Regions from separate parts of the Carnobacterium pleistocenium FTR1 genome, predicted to be linked through region 1. Evidence: predicted binding sites of a transcription regulator. Region 1 holds the regulator's gene; each other region holds the start of a gene.
The links. Region 1 encodes NrdR, which represses ribonucleotide reductase genes. Its sites were predicted from a motif close to ACACNATATATNGTGT; they were not measured.
Positions count from the first base shown of each region.

Region 2: the regulator NrdR is predicted to act here: its motif matches at 1,952-1,967, upstream of BP17_RS01750 (deoxynucleoside kinase).
Region 3: the regulator NrdR is predicted to act here: its motif matches at 1,263-1,278, upstream of nrdD (anaerobic ribonucleoside-triphosphate reductase).

Region 1 is NZ_JQLQ01000002.1:1,898,531-1,901,750, reverse strand. It holds gene polA (DNA polymerase I) at 1-4, shown strand, start outside; gene mutM (DNA-formamidopyrimidine glycosylase) at 75-914, shown strand; gene coaE (dephospho-CoA kinase) at 930-1,529, shown strand; gene nrdR (transcriptional regulator NrdR) at 1,709-2,179, shown strand; gene BP17_RS09335 (replication initiation and membrane attachment family protein) at 2,201-3,220, shown strand, end outside.
Region 2 is NZ_JQLQ01000002.1:327,866-331,085, reverse strand. It holds gene BP17_RS01755 (NupC/NupG family nucleoside CNT transporter) at 1-1,073, opposite strand, end outside; gene BP17_RS01750 (deoxynucleoside kinase) at 1,070-1,732, opposite strand; gene BP17_RS01745 (carbohydrate-binding domain-containing protein) at 2,145-3,220, opposite strand, start outside.
Region 3 is NZ_JQLQ01000002.1:2,432,616-2,435,835, reverse strand. It holds gene BP17_RS11915 (tocopherol cyclase family protein) at 1-575, shown strand, start outside; gene BP17_RS11910 (methylated-DNA--[protein]-cysteine S-methyltransferase) at 593-1,126, shown strand; gene nrdD (anaerobic ribonucleoside-triphosphate reductase) at 1,309-3,220, shown strand, end outside.

The sequences.
Region 1 (3,220 bases):
ATAATAAAGAAAGTGTTTTTGCTATTTTCGTTGATAGCAAGGACACTTTCCTTATGTAGAAAGGAAGTAGAATTTTGCCAGAGTTACCAGAAGTTGAAACAGTTAGAAAAGGGTTAGAAAAACTTGTGTTAGGAGCAAGTATAACGTCCGTTGATGTATACTGGGATCGGATTATTTCCGGTTCTATCGAAAGCAATGAATTTAAGCAACTTTTAGCAGGTGAGGAAATTATTGGATTTGATCGCCGTGGCAAATATATCATCTTTCATTTCAAGCAGTGGACAATGGTTTCACATCTGCGGATGGAAGGTAAATATGAAGTGGAAGAATCATCAAAGCCACTTAAAAAGCATACACACGTGGTTTTTCACTTAGCGGATGGGAGAGATTTACGATATTTGGATGTACGCAAATTTGGACGAATGACCCTAGTACCCTTAGGGAAAGAATGCAGTATGACGGGCATAAAGTTACTTGGCCCAGAGCCCACTGAAAAAGATTTTGATGAAACAACTTTTTATAATGCTCTGCAAACTAAAAAAAGAGCCATTAAACCACTTTTACTGGACCAAAAAATTGTAGCTGGTTTAGGGAATATTTATGTAGATGAGGTACTTTTTTTAGCCAAAATACATCCACTGAGAATCGCAAATAACTTGAATAAAAGTGAAGTTTCTCAATTACACAAATCAATCATCAAGGTACTTGGTGACGCAGTCAAAGCGGGCGGAACAACTATTCGGACTTATCAAAATGCGTTAGGAGAAGCAGGAACATTTCAAATGAAATTAGCTGTTTATGGAAAAAAAGGTATTCCATGTATTCGTTGCGGTACACCAATAGAAAAAATAAAAGTTGCGCAAAGAGGCACTCATTTTTGTTCTAATTGTCAAAAACTAACAGCTGATCAGTAATAAAGGAGGGTTAGGATGACTGTAATTCTAGGGTTAACAGGGGGAATCTCTACAGGTAAATCGACTGTAAGCAAAATATTTAAGGAACAAGGCTACCCAGTAGTGGATGCAGATGTTGGAGCAAGAGAAGTAGTAAAACCAGGAACAGCTGGATTAAATAAAATAAGAAAAGAATTTGGGAATAAAATTATTCAAGCAGATGGGACATTAGATCGTGCTGCATTAGGTGAAATCGTTTTTAAGGATAAGAAAAAAAGAGAGTTGCTGAACGAAATTTTGTCTCAGTATATACATCAATGGCTCATATCTAAAATGAATGATTACTTAAAGCAAAGTCCAGCAATCATTGTTATGGATATTCCACTTTTATTTGAAGTGGAATATGAAAAATATGTAGATCAAGTTATGGTGGTAGCCACATCAGAAGAGATTCAGCTAAATCGATTAATGAAGAGAGACAATCTTGGGAAAAAAGAAGCAATTCAAAGAATCGATTCCCAGCTGCCTATCTCAAAAAAAGTCATTCTTGGAGATATTATTATTGATAATAACGGAACGATCGAGAATACGAAAAAACAAGTTTTAGACTGGATAACTAAAACAAAAACCAATTAGAGCATAAAGAATAAGGCGAAAAGAACAATCATTTATGGGTTGTTTTTTTTTGCTACAATCGAAGCATTCCCTGATTTTCAAACGGTTTAATCTCTGGTTGTTGTATGGTATAATGGAGTAAATATTTTCGTGCGCGATTCATGTAGATACGAAGAACACTTAAGATAGGGATGATAAATATGCAATGTCCACGCTGTCAAAATAATAATTCTAAAGTTGTAGATAGTCGTCCAGCAGATGATGGACGCGCTATTCGTAGAAGAAGAGAATGTGAAGCTTGCAAGTTCCGTTTTACTACATTTGAACGAGTCGAAAAGACACCCCTTTTGGTCATTAAAAAAAATGGTACTCGAGAAGAATTTAACCGCGAGAAAATTTTAAGAGGTCTGATACGTTCTTGTGAGAAACGACCAGTAGCTATGGAGCAAGTTGAAAAAATAGTAGATGAAGTAGAAAATCAAATCAGAGGCCTAGGTGAAAATGAAATTTCCTCTGCTATTATCGGGGAATACATCATGGAAAAATTGGCTGATATTGATGAAATAGCCTATATCCGTTTTGCTAGCGTATACCGTCAGTTTAAAGATATGAGTGTCTTTTTAAAAGAGTTACAAGAATTTGAAAGAAAAAAAGCTGAAAAAAATAATTGAGATAGAAAGGTATGAGTCATTTTGGGGTATCCATGGAAAAACTTAAGTCCTAAAGATGGTTTTTTAGTAAAACAACAAGCTTTACTTTCGGATATCGATCAAAAAATCCTTACTTTTTTGTATCAACCTTTAATAGGAACCGCAGCATATAGTCTTTATATGACACTATGGACTGAGATTGAAGAAGAGGCGTACTGGAGTGGAGGGATTTTACATTCCGAGCTGTTGGCATTACTAAATATCGGTATTCCTGAGTTGTATCAAGCCCGGATCAAGCTGGAAGCAATTGGATTGCTCAAAACTTATCTTCAAACAGCCCCAACTAAACTACTAATATACGAATTGCAAGCTCCTCAAATGAGTGATGTTTTTTTTAAAGATGATTTATTAAGTCTTTTATTACTAGAAAAAGTTGGAGAACGAAAATTTAAAAAATTAAGAAATCGATTTGTTGTAGAAAGTATAGACAAGAAGAAATTTCAGGAAGTCACGAAGTCCTTTTTAGATGTCTTTCAATTTGATGCTGAATTATTAAAAAGAGAAAAAGAACTATTGAAAGAACCTGTTTCATATATAGGGAAAACGAGTTCTTCAAATCCAAAAATCGATTCAAAAACATTTGATTTGAATTTTTTCTATGCAGGATTGAATCAACAATATATCAATCGCTCTTCTATTACCAAAGAAATTGAAGAGGCAATATTGGTATTGCACACATTATATGGATTAGATGAATTAGCGTTACAGCAATTTGTGCTTAATGCTTCAGATATTGAGACGGGCCAAATTGATGAGAAAAAAATGAAAAAGCTAGCATATGATGATTACCATAATAAAAACCAACAAAATATTTCTTTGAAAGATGTTGTAGAAAAAGACATACAAGTTGATTCTAATCAACAAAAAATGCGTGAAAATGAATTAACGCAAAAAGGATTAACAAAAGAGGATATTGCGGTTATTGAAGTCAGTGAGCAAATAAGTCCAGTTGATTTTATGAACTCTATTAAAGATCAAAAAAACGGTTTTGTTACAAAATAT
Region 2 (3,220 bases), 1.6 Mb from region 1:
AATACTGATAATCCTGTTACACAAATAGCAATACTAGCAAATGCTCCGAAACTACCTACAGCAATGGATAACATAGCTACAGCTCTTTCAGATAGTTCAGATATCATAGGTGCTAGATCTGCAAAAGCGACAAATTCATTGATAGACATTTTTGTCCCTAAAATTTGCCCAGCAATCATCGCTTCAGAGCCACTTAATCCCATCAACCAACCAATCGGCAGAAAGAGATAACCTAGAGCCTCTGTAAAACTCGTACCTACTAGACCTAAAATACTATTTAATAATGCTACGATTGAAATCACGGCAATCAAACTAGCTCCGATACCTAATACCATTTGCAACCCATTATTGATTCCCTCGGACATAGCAGAAAAAATAGATGTATTAGCACCTTTACGGTTTAATGTTACCTCTGATACTTTACTGATCTCCGTTTCAGGTGTCAAAATTTTAGCGACTAATAGTGACCCAAAAGGAACCAAAGCCGTTGTGATTAGTAGCCATTTCATCGGGATACCCAGTAGACTGTACCCAACTAGAATAGAAGCTGACACTGAACCCATCCCGGAAACCAAAACTGTCATCAACTCTGACTTTGTCATATTTGGTAAGTATTTCGCAACTAAGAAAGGTGCTTCTGTCTGGCCTAAGAACATATTAGCTACCGCTACAAACGACTCAGCTTTCTCGGTACCTAATAATTTACCCACAGCTCCTCCTATTATTTTTACTACCCAACCCACTACACCTAAGTAGCCTAGGATACCGGTTAAAGCAGATAAGAAAATAATGACACCCAGCACATCAATAAAGAAATACCCTTGTCCAAATAAATCTCCAAAAACAAAGGTTAGTCCTTCGTTAGCGAAACTAAACAATTTGGTTACAGCTTTTGCTAACTGTTCGATGATCCAACTGCCCACAGGAACCTTGATTAAAAATAGGGATAAAACTAATTGTGCCCCTAAAGCAGTAAATACAGTTCTTTTATTAATAGCTTTTTTATTATCAGATAAGAGATAAACGATCCCCAACATAACTATAATTCCTAAAATCGTGATTAATCTGCTCATTTATTTCTTATCTCCATCTCTGCTAATTTATCGTTAACCATTGTTACAACTGTATAGGCATCTTCGGGATTGTTTACTACGTCGATCTTATCTATATTGATAATCAACACCTCTGAGGCATCATAATATTTGGTGACCCAATTATCATACCCTTCCCAAAGCGTTCTATAATAATCTAGTAACCCTTGATCTTGCTCAAAGTCTCTGCCACGTAAACCGATACGGTAAACAATCGTCTCAAAGGATCCCTTTAAATACACCATTAAGTCTGGTGACTTTTTGGGTAATTCTTGTAATTCTTCCATCATATTATTGAGCAATTTTTGGTATATGCTGAATTCTGTTTCTGAAATACGCCCTAAATTCATGTTTACTTTAGCAAAATACCAATCCTCATAAATTGAACGATCTAAAACATTATTTTTGTTATGTAATGCCTCTTTAATGCTTTTAAACCGACTATTTAAAAATTCCAATTGTAATAAAAAAGGGTACCGTTTTACTCTTTGTTCCTCTTCACTTGCCGTGTAAAATAAAGGCAATATTTCATTATCGTCTACATTTTCGTAGAATACCTCACTACCTAAAGAACCTCCCAAAAGTTCAGCTACACTTGTTTTTCCTGCCCCGATCATTCCACCAATTACTAAAATCGCCATCTACCCCTCTCCTTATGCCAAGGAAAAAGAGTAGCTCTAGTGAGCTACCCTTTCTCTATTTAATTACTACTTTAACTTTATGGATGTTCTACATACTTATCTATTATTTTTAAATATCTAACTACATATTCATCAGTTACTACCTTTGCTATGATACTATGATATTATAATTATTTCAACCTAAAATTACACAACATATGCTAGTTTTTTTCAAAAAAAACACAACATATAGTGTATCGACTATTCTTAAGCTGTGAAAGCGATTGATTTTAAATTCTTCATTTTTTTCTATATCCGAAAACAGAGTTACAGCAAATAGTTACATCCAAAACTTTAAAAGAAGGCAAGTAAAATGGACAAGCCAGAGAATTTTTTCTTCTGACTTGTCCATTTTTAGTTATAACTAAACGATTTAATTAAGTTCTGGTGTAGTGCTTGTATCGTCTTCAGTCGGTCTTTGCATATCGCCGTTACCAGGCTGTTGCATATCGCCGTTACCAGGCTGTTGCATTCCGCCTCCCATTTGACCAGTTGTAGTGCCTACTGTTGTGGCAATTGAGTCAACTACCACTTCAAAAGTTTCATCATCAATTGCTAATGTGTAGGTTCCATCTTCCTCTAAATCAGCTGAACTAAATTGTACAGAACTAAAACTTTTATCGGCCGTCCATGATAAAAGAACTGTTCCATCTGCATCAGTTAGTTCGATTTCGCTTCCCGCTTCGTAAGTCGTTTCAAATCCATATAATACACTCACTTGACTAGAACTGTCTCCAAAAGTTACGGCCATACCTGAACTTCCAGCAGCCATTAATGTTCCTCCAGTAATAAGAGTGTCCCCATTTGAGTCAATTGTTCCGTTGCCGTCATTTTCTGGTCCACTAACTGTAGTAGTACCGCCAGAAATTTCAAGTGTCCCATTTGAATCCAATCCATCCCCACTGCTATTTACCGTCAATGTGCCTCCGGAAATGACCAATGAATTTTCACTACTGCTAGCAGTTTCACCGGGTACAGCTTGTTCGCTAGTTGTCGAAGTTCCGCCAGCTGCATTTAGTCCATCATCACTCGCTACAACCGTAATTTCTCCGTCGCTGATCGTGATCGTCTTGCCTTCAATTCCTTCATAACTCTCTGTGATTGCGATAGTTGACCCGCTTAATTGCAAATCATTGTCCGCATGTAAGCCATCATCGCCAGAAGCTAATGAAAGTGTTCCACCTGTCAGTGTCAAGTTACCATCAGTATGAACCGTATCGTCAGCTGCATCAATTGTGATTGTTCCATTATTGATGATCAATTCACCTGTAGCTTTCAACCCTTTCATACTTGTCGAACTAGTATCGTCAGTATCCAGATTTTCATCTGCCTCTGTCTCTGTCTCTGTTTCTGTCTCTGCTGTTTGTTTAAAGAAATTCATACCCATACTTTCCGATGCTTTCGCCACTGCATTAGTGCTTCCGCCACCTGTTGTAATATCAAGCGTTC
Region 3 (3,220 bases), 530 kb from region 1:
CTTCGATCATGGGAGGATTTGCGTATGTTCCAAAGATGGAGTGTTACCATGGCTTAATTAGTATGAATCATAGATTGCAAGGGACTTTAACGATCAACGATAAAGACATTGTCTTTACAAATGGCAAAGGTTATATTGAAAAAGATTGGGGGACTTCATTTCCAAAAGAGTATGTTTGGATCCATTCAAATCATTTCAAAAATCCCAATACTAGTCTATTTTTATCAATCGCACATATCCCCTTTCATATAAAAACGTTTAAAGGTTTTATTTGTAATCTAATAGTGAATGACATTGAGTATCGCTTTGCAACTTATAATAGCAGTAAAGTAAGGATATTGGATCAAACAAAAGATTCGGTAACAGTCATACTCGAAAATAAAGAAGCAGAACTGACCATTAAAGGAATGATTACCTATTCTGGTAAACTTATTGCTCCTGAAAATGGCAGTATGAATAAGGCTATTAAAGAAGGTCTGTCAGGAGAAGTCAATATCCTCTTGAAAGATAAGAAGCGAAATACGATGTACCGAGATATAAGTAATTTAGCAGGCATCGAAATAGTAGAAGCTTAGTTTAAAGAGGTGAGAAGATGAGAAATAATGCACAGAAAATAATTTATAGTTCTTTTAAGTATGACTTAGGAAGCCTTTATCTGGCAGCAACCGATATCGGTCTTTGTTTTGTGGGTTCTTTAAATGAGTCGCTGAGTGAACTGGAAGCGGGGATGATAAAATTATATCCAGGAGCAGTTTTAGTGGAAGATAAGACTGAATTACAGCTTTACCATCAACAGTTTCTAGAGTATTTTAAGGGGTCTAGAACTATTTTCACTTTTCCTATAGATGTTAAGGGGACTTTATTTCAGCAAAAGGTTTGGAAAGTTTTAAATGATATCCCATATGGAAAAACAAGCTCATATGGCGAAATCGCGGCAGCTATTGGACAGCCCAATTCATTTCGGGCGGTTGGTACAGCAATCGGAAGAAATCCTTTATTGATCGTAGTCCCTTGCCATCGGGTTATCCATAAAGACGGTAGATTAACCGGTTATCGAGGGAAGTTAGAGATGAAAGAGAGACTGTTAGATTTAGAAAAGTGCAGCATCAATAAGTCTTATGAATAATTTAATAAGCTTAGAGGTAACCAGGTCATACATACTGATGTGTGGCCTGGTTTTGTATCTAGTATGAACTTAAAAAGACTTGCTAAAAGAGTAATTATAACCTATTATACTAGATATGGTTTATAATTAGTTTTATAAACTACATATAGTGTTTTAGAGGAAAGATAGGACGGTGATAGGAAATGATAAAAAGTAATAATGGTTTTTGTGAAAAAACGAACAATGTTAAGTTGAAAGTATTGAAAAGAGATGGCAGAGAAGTTGAATTCAAAGAAGAAAAAATCTTTGAAGCCTTATTGAAAGCTCAGCGTTCACTAACAAAACAACTAGACGAAAAAAACATTCAAGAGTTAAGAGTCATTGTTGAAGAAGTCAAAAAAGAAATAGCCAGACGGTTCATAAGCAATGTCCAAATTTATGAAATTCAAAGTATCGTTGAACACACAGTAATCGATGCACATAAACATGAATTAGCAGAAGCTTATTTAGTGTATAGGACCCGTCGTGATTTGGAAAGAAGTCAGTCAACAGATATCAATTATGGCATCCATAACCTATTGCTCAAAGAAGAAACCGTTGTAAATGAAAATGCGAATAAAGACAGTAATATTTTTAATACACAAAGAGATTTGACCGCGGGGACAGTTGCTAAATCGATTGGTCTTAAAATGTTGCCAGAACATGTAGCTAATGCCCATCAAAAAGGGGATATTCATTACCATGATTTAGATTACCAACCCTACTCACCAATGACAAATTGTTGTCTGATTGATTTCAAGGGTATGTTTAGTGAAGGCTTTAAGATAGGAAATGCAGAAGTAGAAAGTCCACGTTCTATCCAAACAGCTGCTGCTCAAATGGCCCAAATTATAGCCAATGTTGCTTCTAGCCAGTATGGGGGATGTAGCGCTGACCGTATTGATGAAGTACTAGCTCCCTATAGCCGTTTAAATTACCAAAAACATTTAAAAACAGCGAAAGAATGGATTTTAGGTGAAGAGAAGCAGCAACAGTACGCAAATGAAAAAACTAAAAAAGATATTTATGATGCAATGCAAAGTTTAGAATATGAAATCAATACACTTTACTCATCGCAAGGGCAAACGCCTTTTACAACGTTAGGATTTGGATTAGGAACAGATTGGTTTGAACGAGAAATTCAGCAATCTATTTTACAAGTACGAATCAATGGTTTGGGAAAAGAAAAAAGAACGGCTATTTTTCCAAAACTTGTCTTTTCATTGAAGCGAGGGGTCAATTTAAATCCAGAAGATAAAAATTACGATTTAAAAAAATTAGCCCTAACTTGTTCAACGAAAAGAATGTATCCCGATGTTTTGATGTACGATAAAATTGTCTCATTAACCGGCAGTTTTAAAGCTCCTATGGGGTGTCGTTCTTTCTTACAAGGCTGGAAGGATGCGGAGGGAAATGAAGTAAACGCTGGAAGAATGAATTTAGGTGTCGTTACCATGAATTTGCCGCGCATAGCTTTAGAGTCTAAAGGAGACCGCTCATTGTTTTGGAAAATACTGGAAGAAAGATTATTGGTTTGTCGAGATGCATTAGTCTACCGTGTTCAAAGGACAAATGAAGCTACACCCGAAAATGCCCCTATATTGTATCAGTATGGAGCTTTCGGAAAGCGTCTTGAAAAAAAAGATTATGTGGATGACCTTTTTAAAGACAAACGTGCCACAGTATCATTAGGGTATATTGGTTTATATGAAACAGCAACCGTGTTCTTTGGACCTGATTGGGAGAAAAATGAAGAAGCCAAACTATTTACATTAGCAGTTCTGAAAGAAATGAAGCAGTATACAGATCAGTGGGGAGAAGAGCAAGGCTACCATTTTAGTGTGTATTCGACTCCAAGTGAGAGTCTAACTGACCGTTTTTGCCGATTAGATACGAAGAAATTTGGTGTAATCGATAATATTACTGATAAAGAGTATTATACAAACAGTTTTCATTATGATGTTCGCAAAAAACCGACACCATTTGAAAAAATAGAATTTGAAAAAGATTATCCTGAATACACTTCCGGAGGGTTCATTCACTATTGCGAGTACCCAAATATGCAGCAAAATCCAA